Linked DNA regions of Nitrobacter winogradskyi Nb-255. The main gene of each other region encodes a partner of the protein of the gene in region 2 in a complex. Links are inferred from orthologs where the notes say so. Each region holds a gene or a part of one and is shown on either strand. Other genes may lie near its edges. The genes, in order: NWI_RS03290 and xseA.

Evidence for each region.
Region 1: the proteins of xseA (region 2) and NWI_RS03290 are in contact, whole or in part, in a cryo-EM structure (PDB 8TXR), measured with the Escherichia coli proteins. The link is inferred for Nitrobacter winogradskyi Nb-255 from one-to-one orthologs.

The regions. Positions count from the first base shown.
Region 1 is NC_007406.1:709,117-720,798, forward strand. What follows is about bases 3,782-6,632. They hold NWI_RS03290 (exodeoxyribonuclease VII small subunit), read right to left. Parts: upstream 5,408-6,632; coding sequence 5,156-5,407; downstream 3,782-5,155. Other genes in these bases: dxs (1-deoxy-D-xylulose-5-phosphate synthase), read right to left, coding at 3,782-4,688; NWI_RS03295 (histone deacetylase family protein), read right to left, coding at 5,505-6,434; NWI_RS03300 (enoyl-CoA hydratase-related protein), read right to left, coding at 6,516-6,632. Outside these bases: ATP-dependent Clp protease adapter ClpS, read right to left, coding at 1-284; NWI_RS03275 (class I SAM-dependent RNA methyltransferase), read right to left, coding at 415-1,683; NWI_RS03280 (TlyA family RNA methyltransferase), read right to left, coding at 1,676-2,431; more of dxs, read right to left, coding at 2,760-3,781; more of NWI_RS03300, read right to left, coding at 6,633-7,283; NWI_RS03305 (acyl-CoA dehydrogenase), read right to left, coding at 7,614-9,392. UniProt on the Escherichia coli protein: Bidirectionally degrades single-stranded DNA into large acid-insoluble oligonucleotides, which are then degraded further into small acid-soluble oligonucleotides.
Region 2 is NC_007406.1:2,773,823-2,784,904, forward strand. The notes cover bases 3,139-5,976. They hold xseA (exodeoxyribonuclease VII large subunit), read left to right. Parts: upstream 3,139-3,663; coding sequence 3,664-5,289; downstream 5,290-5,976. Other genes in these bases: purD (phosphoribosylamine--glycine ligase), read right to left, coding at 3,139-3,582; NWI_RS13285 (DUF2093 domain-containing protein), read left to right, coding at 5,443-5,670; lpxK (tetraacyldisaccharide 4'-kinase), read right to left, coding at 5,688-5,976. In the rest of the region: NWI_RS13265 (pseudouridine synthase), read right to left, coding at 1-1,569; NWI_RS13270 (nucleoside deaminase), read left to right, coding at 1,846-2,292; more of purD, read right to left, coding at 2,302-3,138; more of lpxK, read right to left, coding at 5,977-6,701; NWI_RS13295 (3-deoxy-D-manno-octulosonic acid transferase), read right to left, coding at 6,694-7,986; NWI_RS13300 (lysophospholipid acyltransferase family protein), read right to left, coding at 7,991-8,725; NWI_RS13305 (DUF4170 domain-containing protein), read right to left, coding at 8,722-8,973; NWI_RS13310 (3'(2'),5'-bisphosphate nucleotidase CysQ), read right to left, coding at 9,035-9,862; NWI_RS13315 (TldD/PmbA family protein), read right to left, coding at 9,849-11,082. UniProt on the Escherichia coli protein: Bidirectionally degrades single-stranded DNA into large acid-insoluble oligonucleotides, which are then degraded further into small acid-soluble oligonucleotides.

The DNA.
Region 1 (11,682 bases), 2.1 Mb from region 2 along the record:
AACAGCAGCGGAAAGCCCATGCTGCGCCCGGCATCGGTGGCGCGGGTTGCCTTGGTCTCCGCGATGTCCCTGGCGAACACGCCCACCACGCAGGAGCCGAGCCGGTCAGCGGTGATCATCACCTTATGCGCCTGGCCATCCGTCATGTTGAATTCGGCCATCAACACCGCCACCACGAATTCGCGCGGCGTGAAGTCGTCATTGTGGAGGATGACCTTGTACAGGCGCGGCCGTTCGATTTTGGTTTCGGCCTTTATTCGCGGCTTGATGGCGATATCGCTCATGTCGGCTGCCCTTGGAGCATGCTTCTGATTGAGTCATTTGACGCGTTTTCCCCGCGAACCGGTGGTCATCTCCGGGGTAAACCCCGCGGACATGCTTCTCGGGAGCGCTATGGGTTTTCACGGCTGAAGCTTAACGCCGGCGCACGAATTTCGCGACCAGTTCGACATGCGCCGAATGCCGGAATTGGTCGACCGGCGTCACGGCCTCCAGGCTGTAGCCGCCGTCGACGAGAATGCGCGCGTCGCGCGCAAACGTCGCCGCGCTGCACGACACCGCGACAATGACGGGAATCCTGCCGGCGGCGAGTTGTTTGCTTTGCGCCTCCGCGCCCTGTCGCGGCGGATCGAATATGGCGGCGTCGATGTCGCGCAACTCCTGCGCCATCAGCGGACGGCGGAACAGGTCGCGGGACTCCGCCTTGATCGGCTTCAGTCGGGAGGCGGTGTCCGCGGCCTTTTGCAGCGCCGTCACCGCCGCCGCATTACTGTCGAAGGCCGCGACCGGCGCCCGCATCGCGAGCCGCAACGCGAACGGGCCGACTCCGCAGAACAGATCGACGATGCGCCTGGCCTTGCCGCAATGCACGGCGACCAGCGCCGCCAGCGCTTCCTCGCCTGCCACGGTCGCTTGCAGGAACGAACCCGGCGGCAGGACAAGCCGGGCCGCGCCGATCTCGATCATGGGAGCCGCGCGCATCAGCACCAGTTCGCCGTGGCGGGTCAGCCGCGCCAGCCGATGCGCCTCCGCGAGGCGCGAGAGTGTCGCGATCAACGCAGGCGGCAGTTGCCCGGAACTGCGAACGTCGACATCGAGGCCATTGCGGGTCGCGGTCATCTGGATATCGAGCGGCTTGTTCGCAGGCTTCAGCGCCACCGCCAGTTCACGCGCGGCGTCAATCGCGCCGTGAAGGGCGGGGTCGAGCACCGGGCAGGCGTCGATCGGCACGATGGCATGGCTGTTCGGCGCGGCGAAGCCCACGCGCAGCTTGCCGCCGTCGCTCCGGGCATGGAGGGTGATCCGCCTGCGGCCGGCGCCGTGAGCGTCGATAAGTTCGTCCACGTCACAATCGATGCGGGCCTGCGCCAGCGTGTCGATCACGATCCGCCGCTTCCAGGCGCGGTAGGCCTCCGGCCGCCAGTGCTGGATCGCACAGCCTCCGCATGCGCCGAAGTGAGAACAGAACGGAGCGATTCGGTCCGGGCTCGCTGCCTCGATGCGGAGGAGGCGCGCGCGGCCGGCGTGGCCGTCGAACGGTTCGATCTCTACGGTTTCTCCGCCCAGTGCGTAGGGGACATGGACGTTGCCGCTATCGGTCAGGGCGACGCCATCGCCGCGATGGCCGACGTGATCGATGGTCAGGCGCTTCGTGCCGCCGGTCTGGAGTCTGGGTTCAGCCACGGCGGGCGCCGAGGAAGAATTCGATGTTGCCGTCGCCGCCCCGGATCGGGGACGGGAAAATCTCGATATGGCTGCACCCCAGGGTCGACGCGAAGGCGGCGATATCGTCGCACACCGCCCGGTGCACCGCCGCGTCGCGGACGATGCCTTTCCTGATCGCGGCGCGCGGCGCCTCGAATTGCGGTTTGATCAACGCCAGCAGGTGCATCTGCGCCGCCGCCAGCGCCAGCGCCGCCGGCAGGATGGCTTTCAGCGAAATGAAGCTTGCATCCATCACCACCACGTTCGGCCGCTGCGGCAGCCGTTTACCTTCCAGCGAGCGGATATCGGTGGACTCCATCGATACCACCCGGGGATCGCCGCGCAGGCTCGGATGCAGTTGATCGTGGCCGACATCGACGGCGAACACCAGCGCCGCACCCTCGCTCAACAGCACTTCGGTGAAGCCACCGGTCGAAGCGCCGACATCAAGGCAGACATGGTCCTCGATTTCGACCGGATACGCCGCGAGCGCGCCGGCGAGTTTCACGCCGCCGCGCGATACGTAGGGGTGCGCGGGTTGCGCCTCGATCGCGGCGCTGACGTCAACCGCCTCGGAAACCTTCGTCACCGGCTTTCCGTCGGCGGTCACGAACCCGGCCTCGATCGCGGCTTGAGCCCGCGCCCTGCTCTCGAACAGGCCACGCTCGACCAGCAGGACGTCGGCGCGCTTGCGGGCGCGGGGTTCGCTCTTTTCGCGGTTCGCCATGGTGATCTCAAACCCTAGAGTTTCGCTTCTGATTGAATCAGAAACGAAACTCCAGATTAGTGTTCTGACGCGTTTTCTTCACGCGGACCGGTGTCCATCCTCGGGTCAAGCCCGAGGACATGTTTCGCTCGAAAACGCTATAAGGCCGGCCGGAAACCGCTCCGATGCGCGCCGATGATGTAGCCAGCCTTCATCGCGAAGAGTGCTTGCGACGAAGCTATTCGGTCGGGTTTTCACCGGCCGCGCCGGATTGCCTGGCTCGGCGTAAACTCGGCAAGCGCCAATTTTATCGCGCGCTTGCAATGACGGCGAGCGTATCAGGTGGTGCTCACGCCAGCTTGACGGTCTCGGTGTTGACGTCCTTGCCGAGCGCCTCGAATACCTTGGCGACGATGCCCTTGGCGTCCAGCCCGGCGCGCGCGTACATCGCGGTGGGGGTGTCGTGGTCGAGAAACTCGTCCGGCAGGATCATCGAGCGCACCCGCACCAGGCCGCCGTCCAGCGCGCCGTTGTCCATCAGCGTCTGCATGACGTGGGAGCCGAATCCGCCGATCGAGCCTTCCTCGATCGTGATCAGCACGTCGTGCTCGCGCGCGAGCTTCAAAGCCAGATCGACGTCGAGCGGCTTCATGAAGCGGGCGTCGGCGATGGTGGTGGACAGGCCATGCGCGGCAAGCTCGTCGGCCGCCTTTTCGCATTCGGCGAGGCGGGTGCCGAAGGATAGCAGCGCGATCTTGCTGCCCTGACGGACGATGCGGCCCTTGCCGATCGGAAGCGGAACGCCGACTTCCGGCATTTCCACGCCGCGGCCTTCGCCGCGGGGATAGCGTACCGCGCTGGGGCGGTCGTTGATCGCGACCTGCGTCGCCACCATGTGCACCAGTTCGGCCTCATCGGCCGCCGCCATGATGACCATGTTCGGCAGACAGCCGAGAAAAGCGTTGTCGAACGAGCCGGCATGTGTCGCGCCGTCGGCGCCGACGAGGCCGGCGCGGTCGATGGCGAAGCGCACCGGGAGCGACTGGATCGCCACGTCGTGCACCACCTGATCGTAACCGCGCTGCAGGAATGTCGAATAGATCGCGCAGAACGGCTTGAAGCCCTCGGTGGCGAGACCGGCGGCGAAGGTCACCGCATGTTGCTCGGCGATGCCGACATCGAAGGTGCGTTCCGGGAACGCGTTGTTGAAGATGTCGACGCCGGTGCCGGACGGCATCGCCGCGGTGATGGCGACGATCTTGTCGTCCTTCTCCGCTTCCTTGACGAGGCTTGCGCCGAACACGTTCTGATAAGAAGGCGCGTTGGGCTTGGATTTGGACTGCGCGCCGGTCGAGATGTCGAACTTGACCACCGCGTGATATTTGTCGGCGGCGGCCTCGGCGGGCGGATAGCCCTTGCCCTTCTGGGTCACCACGTGAACCAGGATCGGGCCGTTCTCCATATCGCGGACGTTCTTCAGCACCGGCAGCAGGTGGTCGAGGTTGTGGCCGTCGATCGGGCCGACATAATAGAAGCCGAGTTCCTCGAACAGCGTGCCGCTGTTGGTCATGAAGCCGCGTGAATATTCCTCGACGCGCTCGGCGCGGTCGGCGATCATTTTCGGCAGGTGCTTGCCGAGTTGCTTGGCGGCTTCGCGCAGCGAGCGGTAGGTTTTGCCGGAATAGAGCCTGGACAGATAGGCGGACATCGCGCCGACCGGCGGCGCGATCGACATGTCGTTGTCGTTGAGAATGACGATCAGCCGCGAGTTCATGGCGCCGGCATTGTTCATCGCCTCATACGCCATGCCCGCGGACATCGCGCCGTCGCCGATCACGGCGATGACGTTGTTGTTGCCGCCGGAGAGATCTCGCGCCACCGCCATGCCGAGGCTGGCCGAGATCGAGGTCGAGGAATGCGCGGCGCCGAACGGGTCGTAGTCGCTTTCGGTGCGCTTGGTGAATCCGGACAGGCCGCCGCCGGTGCGTAGCGTGCGGATGCGGTCGCGCCGGCCGGTCAGGATCTTGTGCGGATAGGCCTGATGGCCGACATCCCAGATGAGCCGGTCACGCGGGGTATCGAAGATGTAGTGGATCGCCGTGGTTAGCTCGACCACGCCCAGACCTGCGCCGAAATGCCCCCCCGTCACAGACACCGCGTCGATGGTCTCAAGGCGCAACTCGTCCGCCACCTGCCGGACCTGCTCCACCTTGAGCTTGCGCAGGTCGGCGGGCGTGCGGATAGTGTCAAGGAGAGGGGTGCTACTGAAATCGGTCACTGCGACATTTCCAATTTGACATGTTCGGAAGCGGCGAACGCACGCTGGTATTTTAACGCAGCAGACGTTCAAGAGCCGTGAAAGCTCCCGAACCGAGAAGCTTGAATCCGAAGTTTAACGGAGGCTCCGGCGGAGAATTGTGATATAGGTCACTATCTATCGGATCTGGTCGTCCAATCATTTTTGCAAGCTGCTTGAAGCGCTTACTCCGCTTTTGCGCCGGCCTGCCGGGCCGGTGGGCGTTGTTCCAGAAGCATTTACACTAAACCCGCCGCCAAAGCCAACGGGCAGCCTCCTGTTGAGTAGGGGAGACTCTGCGGCGGGTTCAAGAGTTCCTGAACCGCGCTGGGGGAATATCAAGGTGGCCCGGAGGGACGCCAGGGCTTTTGGCCTTCCGAACCCTCGCGAAATTCTAAAAAAGATAATCCATTCAAAGGGATTTCAACCCATTGAACCGGCGCGCGGTCTTACCGGACGTCGAGCGGCTCGGTGCCTGTGACATGGCCGGACGCATCCGTGGTGATTTTCTCCACCCTGGCTTCCGCCCGGCGCAGCAGTTCCTCGCAGCGCCGTTTCAGGGCTTCTCCGCGCTCATAGATCGCGACCGACTCCTCGAGCGCGACCTTACCGTCCTCCAGACGCTTGACGATCGTTTCGAGTTCCTCGATCGCAAGTTCGAAGGAAAGCGTGTTCACGTCAGCGGGGACATTTTCGGCCATCTGGTTTTTCCGGCTGGGCTGTTCGGGCGGATATTTGCTTGGGCGGACTATGAGGCTTCGCTGGATTATCGCGGCACACGGACTATTACGACCAGTGTCACGCGCCCATCAGAGCGGCGACATGAGCGGCCACCGACTCCCCCAAAGCCTTCAGATCATAACCGCCCTCGAGCACCGAGACAATTCGGCCGCCGGCTGTCGCGTCCGCGACATCCATCACCTTGCGGGTCACCCATTCGAAGTCGCTCGCGGCGAGGTTGAGGGTCGCGAGCGGGTCGCGGCTGTGCGCGTCGAACCCCGCGGAGATGACGAACAGTTCGGGCGCGAATTTCCTGAGCCGGGGAAGGATGAGGTTCTCGAACGCGGCACGAAACCTGGCCCCGCCGTCGCCGGACGCCATCGGCGCATTGACGATGGTGTCGTGATCGCCGCGTTCGCTGCTGGCCCCGCTGCCGGGAAACAACGGCATCTGGTGCGTCGAGCAGTACATGACCGACCTGTCGGCCCAGAAGATATCCTGCGTGCCGTTGCCGTGATGCACGTCGAAATCCACCACCGCCACGCGGTCGATCCCGTGCTTGCGCTGGGCGTGCCGCGCCGCGATCGCGGCCTGATCGAAAAGGCAGAAGCCCATCGCCCTGCCGGTCTCGGCATGATGTCCGGGCGGACGCGTGGCGACGAACGCGTTGCTCGCATGGCCGGCGATGACGGCTTCGGTCGCAGCGATCGCGCCGCCGACGCCGCGCAGCGCCGCCTCCCAGGTCCCCGGCGACATCGATGTGTCGCTGTCGAGATAAATCAGACCATTCTCCGGCGAGAGATGCCGGAGTTCCGCGATGTAATGCTCGTTATGGCAGAGGGCGACTGAATCCAGCGATCCCTGCGGGGCTTCGCCGCGCGCCAGATCCTTGAAGTGATCCGCGGTCAGCACCTCATCGATGGCACGTATCCGATCCGGCCGCTCCGGGTGACCGGGCGGCGTCAGATGATCGAAACTGGCGGCATGGGTGAGAACCAGCGTGGTCATGAGGTGTCCTGGCCGCCGCGCAGGCATCGCACGGCAGCGAAAGTCAATGTACCGGGTTGCGCCGGGTTCCGAAAGTCCGCGTTATCGCTTCTTGCGCGCAAAGAATGCCTCGAATGCGGCAATCGCTTCTTCCGAGCGCAACCGCTCGCTGAACAGACGGCTTTCCAGATCGATCCGGCGCGTCAACTCCTCCGGCGGGGTTTTCAGGAGCTTGCGGGATAGCGCGACGGCCTCCGCCGGCAGTGCGCAGATTTCCCGCGCAACCTTTTCGGCCTCGGCCCCGGCCTCGCCCGCCGCGACCACGGCATTGACGAACCCCGACTCGCGAGCCTCATTCGCGCTGAGCGTGCGCCCCATCACCAGCATGGCGAAGGCGCGCTGATATCCGATCGATCGGGGCGCGAGCAGGCTGGATGCGCCCTCCGGCACCAGGCCGAGGTGAATGAAAGGGGTCGAGAACGTCGCCGAGTTGGCGGCGAGCACGTAGTCGCAGTGGAACAGCATGGTGGCGCCGATGCCGATGGCGATGCCTTCCACCGCCGCGATCAGCGGCTTGGCGTTCCGCGCCAGCGCGTAGAGAAATTTCACGGCGTCGGAAGCGGCAGGCGCGACGTCCTCATCGCCGGACGTGCCGTCCTTGAGGAAATCGTCGAGATCGTTGCCTGCCGTGAACATGCCGGAGTCGCCGGTGATGACGATGCAGCGGATCGCCGGATCGTTCTGCGCGCTCTCGATGGCGTCGCTCATCGCGCGATACATATCGCGGGTGATAGCGTTCTTCTTCTCGGGACGCCGCATGGTGATGACGCGGGTGGCGTCGTTGTCGCTGACTTGGAGATGGCCTGTCATCCTGTGCTCCGAGGCTGCCGGCGGGAACGGCATCCGGCATGGCGGTTCACGGTAGGCGAAGTCCTGAATCCGAGCCACCTTGGAATCGAACCTGCCAGAGTCCTTCACCGTTTCATGTGGAAGCGGTGACGGACTCTATCTTTACGTTTTAATGCGTTTTCTTCACGCGACAGGTCATCCACTTCGCCGGAAAATGCTCCAGCGCGGGATGAGGAAAAGTGTGTAGCGGTTTTCCGCCGCATCCCGCTCTAAATATTGGGAATCGATCACGTTTATGGTTTTGGATCGATTCGATCCAAAACCATAAACGTGATCTAGCGTCGCCGGAACTCACGCCAGCAGAACCGTGTCGGCGCCGTTCACGGCGTCTGCGCCGTCGATCACAGTGCGTTCCAGCGCCGGAGCCTGCACGGCGATGGTCTCGGCGAAGAAACGCGCCAGCGTGACATAACGGCGAGGGTCGCCGAATTCCGCGCTGGATTCGCGCGCCGCGAGCGCTTCCTCCGCGAGCTTGCATCCGCCGAGCGTCGATCCGAACAGGCGCAGATAAGGCGTGGCGCCCGCCAGCGCATCGTTAGGCGACGATTCGAGCCGCTCCAGCAGCCATTTGCCCGCGCGTTCGAGCGACCCGAGCGCATCGCGCAGTCTCTCGCCGGTCGTGCCGAACGCGGGATCGTTCGAGGCTTCCACGCGCTTGACGGTGTCCGAGAGTTCGTCGAGCAGCGCCGACACCGCCGCGCCGTCATCCGCCGCAAGCTTTCGCGTCACCAGGTCGATCGCCTGGATGCCGTTGGTCCCCTCGTAGATCGAGGTGATGCGCGCGTCGCGGTAGTGCTGCGCCGCGCCGGTCTCCTCGATGAAGCCCATGCCGCCGTGGACCTGAATGCCTAACGATGCGACCTCGTTGCCGATGTCGGTCGAAAAGGCCTTTGCTATCGGCGTCAGCAGCGCGCCGCGTGCGGCGGCGGCCGTGCGCACGTCGGGATCGGCCGCGCGCGCCGCCATATCCAGCGAAACGGCGGTGGCGTAGCAGATGGCGCGGGCCGCGGCGGTGAGCGCGCGCATCTGCATCAGCATGCGCTTGACGTCGGGATGGGCGATGATGGGGCTCATGCCGTCTGACGTGCCGGCGGCGCGGCCCTGCCTGCGCTCCCGCGCATATGCGAGCGCCTGCTGGCTGGCGCGTTCGGCGATGCCGACACCCTCGAGGCCGACACAGAGCCGGGCCTGATTCATCATCGTGAACATGCACCGCATGCCGCGATTTTCCTCGCCGATCAGATAGCCGATCGCGCCGCCGTCATCGCCCATGGTCATGGTGCATGTCGGCGAGCCGTGGATGCCGAGCTTGTGCTCGATGCCGCTGGCGTGGATGTCGTTGCGCGCGCCGAGCGAGCCGTCCGCGTCGACGAGGAATTTCGGAATCAGGAACAGGGAAATTCCCCTGGTGCCGTCAGGCGCATCGGGCAGTCGCGCAAGCACGAAATGCACGATGTTGTCGGTCATGTCATGGTCGCCATAGGTGATGAAGATCTTGGTGCCGAAGATCCGATAGCTGCCGTCGGATGCGCGCTCGGCGCGGCTGCGCAGCGCGCCGACGTCCGAGCCCGCCTGCGGCTCGGTCAGTTGCATCGTGCCGGTCCATTCGCCGGACACCAGCTTTCCGAGATAGATGGTCTTCAGCGTGTCGCTGCCATGCGCGGCGAGGGCTTCGACCGCGCTCAGCGTCACCAGCGGGCACAGGCCGAAGGCGGTGTTCGCCGCGCTCCAGATTTCGGTGCAGGCGGCGTTGATGGCAAGCGGCAGGCCTTGTCCGCCGAAATCCTCCGGTCCGGAGACTGCGTTCCAACCCGCCGCCGTCCAGCGCCTGTAGGCATCGGCCCATCCCGGCGCGGTCGTCACGCGGCCGTCTTGCAGCCGCGCGCCGTGCCGGTCGCCGGCGCGGTTGAGCGGCGCCAGCACGTCGCTCGCGAAACGGCCGGCTTCCTCCAGCACCACGGTCGTTATTTCGGCATCGAAATCACCGTAATGGCCGGCCTCGACCGCGGCCCGGAGCCCGGCGCCGTCGAGAGCGAGGAGCATGTCGCTGATCGGTGCGCGATAGGTCATGACGGTGCCTCGCGAGCAAGTGCCTGACAGAAGGACGGCCTGTCAAATTGTGAGCCATGAGCGGTCTTTCCACGAAACCGCGCGGCTCTCAACCTTTTCAGGCGGGGCGGGATGTGGTCCGTCTAAGGGGCGCGCTCCGGTTTGGGGCGGTCATTCCCATGAAGGGAGGGCGGATTGAACCGGGTCAAACCGCTGTCGAGCGTCTCCGGCCGGTTGAAAAGGCAAGGCACTATCTGTAGATCGTCGGGACTCGAGTGTTCGCGAGACCATGGTTCGTGCATTTCGGGCCGTTGGGGCGTAGCCAAGCGGTAAGGCAGGGGATTTTGATTCCCCCATTCGGAGGTTCGATCCCTCCCGCCCCAGCCATCCGGTCCGATACTTAGAGAATTTCTTCTTTTGCGGTTTCGCGAGACCCGAAGCGCGGCTAAACGGCAGATGGGTGGCGGGCGGCGATCATCCCTACGCGCGATCTTCCCACGCGACTGGCTGCTCAAGCGGCTTTCCGAACAACCGGACGTGACCTTGCGCGCTGCTCGCGGAGCTGGCCGAGCCAAGGTCAGCTATTATGTGGTGCGGCGATTCTTCGAGCACGAAGCCATCAGCTTCAAGAAGCCCGCGCGCCGGCGAACAGGATCGTCCCGACGTCGCGCGGCGGCCGGCGCAAAAGTATCAGGCTGATCGCCATTTCGACATCCGATGGAAGCAGTTAAAAGGCAGATTGAGTTCATGCGCGATGGCTCTCGACAGCCTGTTAACAACCGACTTCCGGCATGGCGTTTACGGTGTTGAAATTATCCGCCCACGCGACAGTGGACGGACCGGTTAATTCCGGGAAGCTGCAGCTTGTGCAAGTTTGTCCGCCGTCAGGGCTCTTGAGACAGTTTAGGGGTTTTCGGGAAGGGAGGATTTCTGGATCATCGCAGCCAATTTGGAGCGCAGATGAGACAGAAATCCGGGCCGGAGAAAGCACCGGCAGAGCAGGTCGTGAAGGACATCCGCCGGGCAACGCGCCGGCAGTTCTCGGCTGAAGAGAAGATCCGCATCGTGCTGGAAGGCGTGCGCGGCGAGGAGAGCATCGCCGAGCTGTGTCGGCGCGAGGGGATCGCCTCGTCGATGTATTACGGCTGGTCGAAGGAGTTCCTCGACGCCGGCAAGCGCCGTCTCGCTGGTGACACGGCCCGCGCCGCGACGTCGGACGAGGTGAAAGAGCTGCGCCGTGAGGCGCAGGCCCTGAAGGAGGCCGTGGCCGATCTCACCCTGGAAAACCGCCTGCTGAAAAAAAGCATGCTCGCGGATGGGGAGGACGACACATGAGGTATCCTGCATCCGAAAAGGCCGAGATCATTCGCCTGGTCGAGGCCTCGCATCTGCCGGCACGGCGAACCCTGGACAAGCTCGGCATCCCGCGCGCCACGTTCTATCGCTGGTACGATCGCTATCTCACCGGTGGGATCGAGGCTCTGGCCGATCATCGCTCGCGGCCGGATCGTGTCTGGAACCGGATTCCTGACCCAATCCGGGCCGAGATCGTCGAGCTGGCGCTGCGCGAAACGGAGCTGAGCCCGCGCGAGCTGGCGGTGCGCTTCACCGACGAGAAGCGCTACTTTGTCTCGGAGGCGTCGGTATATCGGCTGCTGAAGGCTCATGATCTCATCACCAGCCCAGCCTATATCGTCATCAAGGCGGCGTCTGAGTTCAAGGACAAGACGACAGCGCCCAACCAGCTCTGGCAAACCGACTTCACCTACCTGAAGATCACGGGTTGGGGCTGGTATTATCTCTCGACCGTGCTCGACGACTTCTCCCGCTTCATCGTCGCCTGGAAGCTCTGCGCCACGATGCGGGCGGATGACGTCACCGCCACGCTCGATCTGGCTCTGGCGGCATCGGGGCTCGACCAGATCACGGTCGCGCATCGGCCGAGGCTGTTGAGCGACAACGGCGCCTCATACATCTCGGCCGAACTCGCTACCTGGCTCGACGGCAAGGGCATGAAACACGTTCGCGGCGCGCCGTATCATCCCCAGACGCAGGGCAAGATCGAGCGCTGGCATCAGACCCTGAAGAACCGCATCCTGCTGGAAAACTACTATCTGCCCGGCGACCTTGAACGGCAGGTCGCGGCCTTCGTCGAGCACTACAATCACGGCCGCTATCACGAGAGCATCGATAATCTCACGCCCGCTGACGTCTACTTCGGCCGCGGGCAGACCATCCTCACCGAACGCGAAAGGATCAAACGCCAGACCATCCACCAAAGACGCTTGCAGCATCACCTGCAGGCCGCCTA
Region 2 (11,082 bases):
TTGATCGCGCTCCAGCGTGGCGTCGATCGAGCCATACTTGACGCCGTCGACCTCGACGCCGTTCTTCAAGGCATCGAGTTGCGCCTGCGTCACCTCGCCATGGGCGCGGACCCGATAGCGCCGCAGCCAGCCGGTGTCGGGCAGTTCCAGCGCGCGGGCCAGCCCGCCGTCGTTGGTCAGGAGCAGCAGTCCTTCGGTGTTGAAGTCGAGCCGGCCGACGCTGATCACGCGCGGCAGACCTTCGGGCAGATGATCGAATACCGTCGGCCGCCCTTCGGGATCAGCGTGGGTCGTCATCAGTCCGCGCGGCTTGTGATACAGGAACAGCCGCGTGCGTTCCCGCTCGGGCAACGGCTGGCCATCAACCGTGACGACGTCGCGCGAGGTGACATCGAGCGCCGGCGAGTTGATGACGCGGCCGTTGACGGCGACGCGGCCTTGCGTGACCATTTCCTCCGCGTCGCGGCGCGAGGCGAGACCGGCGCGCGAGATCATTTTCGCGACGCGTTCACCGGCTTTCTTTGGTTTCGGCTCGGCCCGCGCGCCACGCCGCTCGCCGTCAGGCGCGCGTTCGCGATAGGCGCCGCGTCCCCCGAACGCCGGACGTTTTGCGAAAACCTTGCTGTCGTCCTCATTGTCACGACGCGGACGATCGTCACGATCATGGCGACGGGGACGATCATCACGATCAAACCGGCGCGGGCGCTCCTGCCAGGCATTGCTGGCACCACGAGAACGGTCGCCATCGGGACGATCCTGTCGCGGGCGATCGAAGCGAGGGCGATCATCGGAGCGACGGTCATAACGCGGACGATCGCCTTGCGGACGATCAAACTTGCGGGGACCGCGATCGGCGCCCGCAGCTCGCTCAACGCGATCCTCGCGTGACTTCGAAAATCGTGGACGCCCCGCACCGTCACGAGACGGTCGCGACCCGCGGCGATCATCGCGCGGGCCGGCGTCGCGCTTCTGCCACGGCTTTTCGTCGCCCCTGTTACGCCCCTCGCGGTCGCCGAACTCCTTGCGCGGTCCGCGCGAGCCACGCTCGGGTCCACCGCGTGAAAACGTTTTCTTGTCACCGAAGGGACGATCCCCGCGCGGCGTATACGGACGCTTCTCGCCACCACCCTCGCGCGGCGGACGCGCGCCATAAGGCCGGTCACCTTGCGGCCGCGCACGCTGCGGACGGTCGCCGTCTTTCCGAAAACCCTCGCCGCGTGGCGTGTAGGGACGCTTCTCGCCGCCGTCGTCGCGATTGAACCGAGGCCGCGCGGTCCCGCCATCTCGCTTGCCCGCGTAAGGTTTGCCCGCGCCAGCATGGGGCTTTCTGGCATAGGGCTTCTTGCCGGAAGGCTTCGCGCCATCGGACTTGCCGGCATAGGGCCGCTTATCACCATCACCTCTTTCGGACGTTCCGGTATCGGACTTGCCAGCCAAGCCGCGCCTGGCAAGCTTCTTTTCCGGACCGCGCGGCGCGCCCGACCTGCCCCTGGGTTTACCCTTGCCGCCGGAAGGCCGATCACGCCGCCCACGCGGGCGCGCATTGTCATCGTCATTATCGCGGGGCATGAATGATCTCGCTACGGGCACAAGGGCCGACTAGAGTCTTTGATGTTTTGACGCGTTTTTTTGACGCGAACCGGATTCCGTCCTCGGGTCAAGCCCGAGGACATGCTTCGCTCGAAAACGCTAGAGCGCGCCTCTTAACAGGGTTCGCGCCGGAGCGCGATCAGGAAAAGCGGATACCGCCTTTTCGCCCGATCGCGCTCCAGGATATTGATATCGCGCATGATCCGATCGCCGAACCGCTTCCATTCTGGCGGATCATGCGCCGGGATACGAGACATGACCACACCCTCTTTCATGGACATGGCGCTCGAAGCCGCCGAAAAGGCCGGTCAGGCGGGCGAAGTGCCGATCGGCTGCGTGATCGTGCGCGACGGAGAGATCATCGCCGCCGCGGGAAACCGCACCCTGACCGATCGCGATCCGACCGCTCATGCCGAGGTTCTGGCGCTCCGGGCAGCCGCGCACGTCCTCGGCAGCGAGCGGCTGACCGGCTGCGATCTTTATGTGACGCTCGAACCCTGCACGATGTGCGCGGCCGCGATCTCGTTCGCGCGGATCCGCAGGCTCTACTATGGAGCGAGCGACCCCAAAGGCGGCGCGGTGGAGTACGGCGTGCGATTCTTCGCCGCGCCGACCTGCCATCACCGGCCGGAGGTGTACTCGTCCGTCGGCGAAAGCCAGGCGGCGACGCTGCTGCGGGATTTCTTCAAGGCGCGACGATGAAATCCGCTTCTATTCGCCCTTCTCCCGCGCCACCGCGCGCAGGCCGATGTCACGACGGCAGAAGCCCTCGGGCCATGTGATGCGATCGACGGCCTCATACGCGCGGGCCTGCGCCTCCGCGACGGTATTGCCGAGCGCGCAGACGTTCAGGACGCGACCGCCACTCGCGAGAATGCGCCCGTCCTCCTCTTTCGTGCCAGCATGAAAAATCTCCACGCCCCCGGCCTTGGCGGCTTCGTCTATTCCGTCGATGCGCGTTCCCTTCGCGTAGCTGCCGGGATAGCCCTTCGCCGCCATCACCACGGTCAGCGCAGGATCGGGAAACCAGCGCATGCTGAAATGATTCAGCTGCCCGTCGCAGGCGGCGAACAGCGCCGGCACGATGTCGCCCCTCATCCGCAGCATCAGCACCTGGCATTCCGGATCGCCGAAGCGGACGTTGTATTCGATCAGCTTCGGCCCCTGTTCCGTGATCATCAGCCCGGCGAACAGCACGCCCTTGAAAGGCGCGCCCTTCTCACGCATGGCGCGCAATGTCGGAACGATGATCTCATCCATGGTGCGGCGGCACATTTCGTCAGTCATCACGGGCGCGGGCGAATAGGCGCCCATGCCGCCGGTGTTCGGGCCCTCGTCGCCGTCGAACGCCCGTTTATGGTCCTGCGCGGTCGCCAGCGGCATCGCGTGTTCGCCGTCGCATAGCGCGAAGAACGACGCTTCCTCGCCGCGAAGAAATTCCTCGACCACGACCTCAGCGCCCGCGGCACCGAAGCCGCCCTCGAACATCATGTCGACCGCCGCCAGCGCCTCGTCCAGCGTCATGGCCACCACGACGCCCTTGCCGGCCGCAAGCCCGTCGGCCTTGATGACGATCGGCGCGCCGTGCGCGTGGATATAGTCCTTCGCCGCTCCGGCGTCCCTGAAGCGTTCATATTCCGCTGTCGGAACGCCGTTGTCGCGGCACAGGTCCTTGGTGAAGCCTTTCGAGCTTTCGAGCTGCGCGGCGGCCTTGCCCGGCCCGAACGCCTTGATGCCCGCGGCCGCGAGATCATCGACAATGCCCGCGGCGAGCGGCGCTTCCGGACCGACCACCACCAGATCGACCTTGCTGGCTTTGCAGAACCCGATCACCGCGGCATGATCCGCGATGTCGAGCGCCACGCATTCGGCCTCGCGCGCGATCCCGGCATTGCCCGGCGCGCACCAGAGTTTCGTCACCAGCGGCGAGCCGGCGATTTTCCACGCCAGCGCATGTTCGCGGCCGCCGGAACCAAGCAAAAGAATGTTCATGTACGAGCGCCGATCCAGCCTTTCCGGTGGTTTCGGAGCGGTTTAGCATGGTAATGCGGACGAGCAACAGAAGTGAGGCTGATGCCCGCAAACCCAGCACAGCTTTTGGCGAACGCGCCGGAATATACCGTCTCCGAGTTGTCCTCGGCGTTGAAACGCACCGTGGAGAACGCCTACGGCCATGTGCGGGTGCGCGGCGAGATCTCCGGCTTTCGCGGGCCACACGCCTCGGGCCATTGCTATTTCGCGCTGAAGGACGAGAGCGCCAAGATCGAGGCGGTGATCTGGAAAGGCGTCCACGGCCGGATGCGGTTCAAGCCGCAGGAGGGCCTGGAGGTCATCGCCACCGGCAAGCTGACCACCTATCCGGGCTCGTCGAAATACCAGATCGTGATCGAGGCGATCGAGCCAGCCGGAATCGGCGCGCTGATGGCGCTGATGGAGGAACGCAAGAAGAAGCTCGCGGCACAGGGGCTGTTCGATGAAGCCCGCAAGCAGTTGCTTCCCTGGCTGCCCGAGGTCATCGGGGTGGTGACCTCCCCGACCGGCGCGGTGATCCGCGACATCCTGCACCGGCTGGAGGACCGGTTTCCTCGCCGCGTGCTGGTATGGCCGGTGCGGGTGCAAGGCGAAGGCTCGGCGGAACAGATTGCCGCAGCCATCGACGGATTCAATGCACTCCCGGACGGCGGCCCCATTCCGCGTCCCGACCTGCTGATCGTCGCACGTGGCGGCGGCTCGCTCGAAGACCTGTGGTCTTTCAACGAGGAAATCGTGGTCCGCGCCGCGGCCGGCAGCATGATCCCGCTGATCTCGGCGGTGGGGCACGAGACCGACGTAACGCTGATCGATTTCGCCGCCGATCAGCGGGCCCCGACACCGACCGCCGCCGCCGAAATGGCCGTGCCGGTCCGGTCTGATCTGGCGATCGAAATCTCAGACCTCGCCGCCCGCGCCCTGGTGGCGTGGAAGCGAGGTCATGACGACCGGCGCACCGAATTACGCTCCGCCGCCCGCGCGCTGCCGGGAGCCGGTGAACTGCTCGCGATCCCCCGCCAGAAGCTCGACAACGCCGCCGCCGCGTTGCCGCGCGCCTTGCGCGCAAGCACGCACCTTCATCACCGCCGTTTCACGCGGATTTCCGGCGGGCTCACGTTGCGCGTGCTGCACGCGCAGATTACGCATGCAAAACAGTCGGTCGCCGCCACCGGTGCAAGGCTCGCACACTGCACGCAGGTCATGCTGCGTCACCGCCGCGACCGCTTCGCGGGACTGGCCGTCAGGCTCAGGGCGTCGAGGGTAGCCAACGTACAGGCGCAGCGCGATCGAATCGCGCGTGACAACGAACGGACAAGGCGACTGGCCGAGCGCGCGCGACGGGCGCTCGTTACTTTGTTGCGGCGTCATGAGGCGCGCATCACCCATTCGGGCCAGTTGCTGGCGGCGCTTTCCTATCGCGGCGTGCTTGCGCGCGGCTTCGCACTGGTTCGCGACGACGCCGGACAGGCGGTGCGAAGCGCGACGGCGGCCGGTTCCGGCGCGCGCCTCACGCTGGAATTCGCCGACGGAAAGGTGAACGTCACCTCCGACACCGATCAAACCGCAGCGACATCATCAAACCCGCCGAGGTCAGGTCCCACGAGCGAGCCCAAACCGGTCTCCCGCAAGCGCGCCGCCAAGCCCGCCGGCCAGGGAAGTCTGTTCTGAATAAACCGGGTCCGGTATGCTATGATGAGGTCAAGATCCGAAAGGCGGCCGGATGGCGTTTCGTCAAGCCGATGGTTTAACCATAGCGTTTTCGAGCGAAGCGGGATCCGGTCCGCGTCGAGAAAACGCGTCGAGCAGCCCTGGAGAAAAGCAGTGCTGAATAAATTTCGTCAATCCGGACAGGGCGAGGCGAGCGCACAGTATCTCGATGGCGACTTCCGGGTGATCTCGCCGGGAACCTATGTCCGTTGCGCCGTCACCGACGCCCGCATTCCGCTCGATGAGCTGAAATACTGGAGCGTCGACTTGCAGGAGGCTTACGCTCTCCCGAGCGCGGTGTTGCAGCGCCATTACCCGGGTGCGTTCAAAAGCTCAGACTGAAATCGAGCGATTTTCGATCAGTCCAGCCGCCGTACCTTCGCGATCCCATCCATCAGGAACGACCGCAGCGCCGTTTCATCGTCGAACGCAAGGGTGACCGCGAAAGGCGCGACGGCCTGCGCGAATGCGGCAATGTTTTCATTGTTGCGCAGCCGCGCCAGATCTTTTTCCGTCGTCACCAACGTTAAACCATCCTTCTCGGCGGCGGACTGCAGCGCGGCCACGTCGCGTTGCGAAAACGGATGATGATCGGCGAACGCCCGCTCCGCCGCCACATCGACGCCGCAGGCGCGAAGACCGCGGAAGAATCGCGAGGGATCGCCGATTCCGGCAAAGGCCAGGACGCGCCTGCCGCGAAGAGCCGCAACCGAAGCCTCATCCGGGACAACCCGCGCCCGCAAGACAGGCCCTCCCCGCGCCTCGATGCTCGCCGCAATGTCGTCCGCGGCGGAACCAGGACCGACGATCACCAGCGCATCGGTGCGAGCGAGTTGCGGCGGCAGCGGCGCCCGCAACGGTCCCGCCGGAAAAATCCGCCGGTTGCCCAGGCCGCGATCTCCATCGATCACGATCAGCGAGATATCCCTCGCGAGCGTCGGATTCTGGAAGCCGTCATCCATCAGGATCACGCTGGCGCCCAGCGCGCGCGCCGGCGCGACGCCCGCCGCCCGTTGTCGCGACACGATCACGGGGAGCGTCCGCGCCATCATCAAGGGCTCGTCTCCGACATCGGCAGCCGCATGCCGGTCCGGATCGACGCGCACCGGGCCGCGCAGCCGTCCGCCGTAGCCGCGGCTGATCACGACCGGCGTTTCGCCGAGCGAACGGAGAATGCCGGCGAGCGCCAACACGGTCGGCGTCTTGCCCGCGCCGCCGAGATGATAGTTTCCGACGCAGATCACCGGCACCCCGGCGCGCAGACCCGTCCGTGACAGCCGCCGCGCGGCGATCGCGCCGTAAAGCGCGCCAACGGGTATCAGCAACCGCGAAAGCAACGATGATGGCCTGCGCCAGAAGGCCGGTTCACGCATCGGCCGCCCGTCGTTCAAGCCGCAACTGCAGAAGATACGGTTCGAGCGCGGCCAGCGTGCGATCGAGCGCACCGGCAAGTTTTTCCACCACCTGAGACGCCGCCGTCGCAGTGGCGTCGCGCGCGGCGGAATCGTTGAGAAGGTAGCCAAGCTGCTTCGTCAGCGCATCGCCGTCGTCGACCCGGCACGCGCCGCCCGCGCTGTCGAGCGCGCCATAGACATCCGGAAAATTGAAGACATGCGGTCCATGCACGATCGACGCTTTGAGCTTGACCGCCTCGATCGGATTCTGGCCGCCATGCGGCACCAGGGAGCCGCCCATGAAAACGATCGGCGCCAAACGGTAGAACAATCCCATTTCGCCGATGGTGTCGGCGATATAGATGTTTGTCCTCGCCGTCGGCAGTTGCTCCAGCGAGCGCCGCGCCGCCTGCGCGCCGGAAGCGATGACCATCCGGGCGATCGCCTCGCCCCGATCGGGGTGGCGCGGAACGATCACGGTCAGCAGCGACGGAAAATCACGCACGAGCGTTTGATGGGCGTTGAGCAGTATTTCTTCCTCGCCCGGATGGGTCGAGGCCGCCACCACGACCGGACGGCCGCGGGTCACGAACAACAATCGTTCCAGCCTGGTCTCGTCGGCCGGCGGCGGCTGGACGTCGAGCTTGAGGTTGCCGGTGATGACGACGTTGCGCCCCCCGAGCGCCGTGAAGCGCTCCGCGTCGATTTCCGACTGGACAAGGCAGATATCGAACCGGCTCAACAACGCCCCGATCGTTCGGGAAGCCCGCCGCCAGCGCGGGAATGAACGACGCGACATCCGCCCGTTGATCAGCACGATCGGTACACGGCGGCTCGCGCCAGCCAGAATCAGGTTCGGCCACAGGTCCGACTCGATAAAGAGCGCAAGACCGGGTTGCCAGTGATCGAGAAAACGCTCCACGAAGCGGGGCGAGTCGTAGGGGATATACTGGTGAATGATATCCGGCGGGAACCGCTTCGCGGCGACGGCTGCCGACGTGACCGTACCCGACGTGACCAAAACGCCGATATCAAGCGCGCGCAGCCGCTCGATCAGCGCGGCGGCTGCCAGCACCTCGCCAACGCTGGCCCCATGGATCCAGACCAGCGGGCCCGCGGGTCGGGGCTGCCGGGCGACGCCCCGGCGCTCATTGATACGCGCCGGGTCTTCCTTGCCCTGTTTCAAACGCCGTTTCAGAAGCAGGGGCGCCAGTGGCCCGGCAGCGACAGCCAGCCTGCGGTAGAGGCGCAGCGTCGCCGGCATCCGGTTAGGCACGGCCCGCCTCGTATTCGGGACCGGCCTCGAATTGGGGCCGGCCGACTTTCGCGTAAGCGCGGCGCGTCGCATCGTTCAATGTCGCCTCCAGCCGTGCCCTCAGCATCTCCATCATCTGCGCATCTGCGTCCGAAGGAACCGAGATCGGCTCACCGCCAACCAGAACGCCGCGCCCGAACGGCAGGTTGATCGTCGTGCGATCCCAGTTGTTCAGGCGGATGAAGCGGCTCGTCGCCATTGCAAACGGCATGATGGTCCGCCCGGATTCACGCGCCAGCATGATAATGCCGAGACCGGCGATCCGCGAGCGCTTCGGCACATCGGCGGTCAGGGCCACGTTGTAGCCCTCCTCCAGCGCGCGGACCATTTCCTTGAAGGCGCCGACGCCCCCCTTGCGATTGAACGCCGAGCCGTGATCGCCGGAGCCGCGAATGGTCTCGATCCCCAGCCGCTCCGCGGCGAGCGCGTTGAACTCGCCGTCGCGGTGCCGCGAGATCAGCACCTTGCCGCGATGGTGCGCCCGCCTGATGAACGGCGTCATGAAATGCTGCCCGTGCCAGAACCCGAGGATCACCGGCATCTGCGGCTCGACGATGTCGTATACATCCTCGGGATCGTAGCTGAACCTGTTGGTTCGCCAGACCAGCCATAAAAAGCCCGCGGCCAGAAGGCCCGCGGACTGCTGAAACCAGCGTGAGCGCAGCAGATTGCGAAGCAGTTTTCTCAAAGGTCGGTCTTCGTGTCTTGACCAGGATCAAGCAGCCGGTGGAGATGGACGATGAAATACCGCGTGTGGGCGTTATCGACCGTCCGCTGCGCCTTCGCTTTCCAGGCGGCATAGGCTGACGCGTAATTCGGATAGAGGCCGACGATCTCGACCTCATCGAGGTTTTTGAAGGCCGTATGCGCGAGATCGGTCAGTTCGCCTCCGATCACGAGATGGAGCAATTGCTGGGGCGGACTGTCTGACGGCATCACGCGTTGTCCTACTATGCCGCCGGCCGTCAGGCAAACACCATCCAGGCACCATCCAAAGTCAGCAGCCGGCCCTACGGCCGCGAACGTCCCGGACATGCGCGAGAATGCGCGCGTGGCGAGGATGGCCGGCCGCGACCAGCACGCCGTGGGTCACTTCGGCACGATTATAAAGCACCGGCTCGCCGGCGAGAGAGGTCATTTTACCATTCGCCTCATGCACGATCAAATCGGCCGCGGCGATATCCCAATCGTGGCTCTGGCCACCTGCAAAAGCGGCATCGATTCCGCCCCCCGCCACGCGGCACAGCCGCAGCGCCAGCGAACTGATCCTCGGATGAAGGGCGGCATCACCCGGACGCAGGTCGAGTTTTTCCAGAAGCGGTTTCGGTCCTGCGATCTTCGAAAAATCCAGATCATCACCACCGGTCGCCTGGACCGGCAGGTCGTTGCAGGTCGTCCCCTGCCCGCGCGCGGCAATGAAAAACTCGTCGGTGGCGGGCGCGAACACGGCGGCGAGCAGCGGCGAGGCATCCTCCACCAGAGCGACGCTGACGCACCATTCGTCATGGCCGGCAAGATAGCCGCGCGTGCCGTCGATCGGATCGACGATCCACACCCTCTTCTTGCCGAGCCGCGAAAGATCGTCGGCGCTTTCCTCGGACAACCAGCCGTAATCCGGAACCGCGCCCAGCCTGCTCGCAATGAGATCGTTGACCGCGATGTCCGCCTCCGACACCGGGGACGACACTCCCTTGGTCCAGGTCCACAGTTTGGTGCGGCGCATCGCCAGCGCCAGCAATCCGGCCTCACGCACCGTATCGATCAACAGAGCGCGGTCGCGCGCCAAAAGGTCGGCTCGGCTGTCTGCATCGTCAGCGCCCGCCAACCGTCAGCCCTTCGATGCGGACGGTTGGCGCGTTGGTCCCGTAGCGGAACGTAAGATCGTTGGCCGGCGTCAGCGATTTGAACATCTCGATCAAATGACCCGCGATGGTGATCTCGCTGACCGGATAGGTGATCTCGCCGTTCTCAATCCAGAATCCCGAAGCGCCGCGGCTATAATCGCCGGTCACCCCATTGACGCCGGAGCCGATCAGGTCGGTGACGTAGAAACCCTGCTCCACCTCCGCGATCAATTGGCGCGGCGTCATTTCTCCCGCCTCAAGGTGCAAGTTATACGGTCCCGGCGACGGCGACGATGAGACGCCACGGTGGGCATGGCCGGTCGTGGTCAGCCCGAGCTCGCGCGCGGTCGCTGAATCCAGGAGCCATGACGTCAGGACGCCGTCGTCGATCACCGCGAGCTTCTTCGTCGCGACCCCTTCGGCGTCGAAGGATTGCGAGCGCAGTCCGCGCACCCGCAACGGATCGTCGATAATCCGGATTCCCTTGGCAAAGAGCTGCTGGCCGAGCCGATCCTTCAGGAAGCTGGTCTTGCGCGCGACCGCCGCGCCGTTGGCGGCGCTCACGACATGGCTGACCAGCGAGCCCGCTACGCGAGGATCAAACACCACCGGCACCTTGCAGGTCGCAACCTTGCGCGGACCTGCGCGCGCGACTGCCCGTTCGCCCGCGCTGCGGCCGATGCTAGCCGCGGGCATGAGATCGGATCCATGAAGCGCCGAGCTGAAATCGTAATCGCGCTCCATGCCGGTGCCGTCACCGACGATCGCCATCATCGAGACGCCCTGGCTCGAACGCAGATAGCGTCCGTGGAAGCCGGTGCTCGTCACCAGTACCATGCCGCTGATGCCGGTAGAGGCCGACGCGCCGCCGGATTTGGTCACGCCCTTGACGGCCAGACCCGCCGCCTCGGCTTCGACCGCGCGGCGCTCGAGTTCCGCCGTCGACGGCATCACGCGATCGAGCAGATCGAGGTCGGGGAAATTTTGCGCCAGCAATGACGGGTCGGCCAGCCCGACATACTGATCGTCGGGCGCGACACGCGCCATCGCGACCGCGCGCTCGGCAAGCTTTGCGACATTGTCGCCGCCGATATCGTTGGTCGAGACGGTGGCCTGCCGCCGTCCGACCAGCACGCGCAGTCCGACGTCATCGCCCTCCGACCGCTCCGATTCCTCGACGCGGCCGTCGCGAACCTCGACA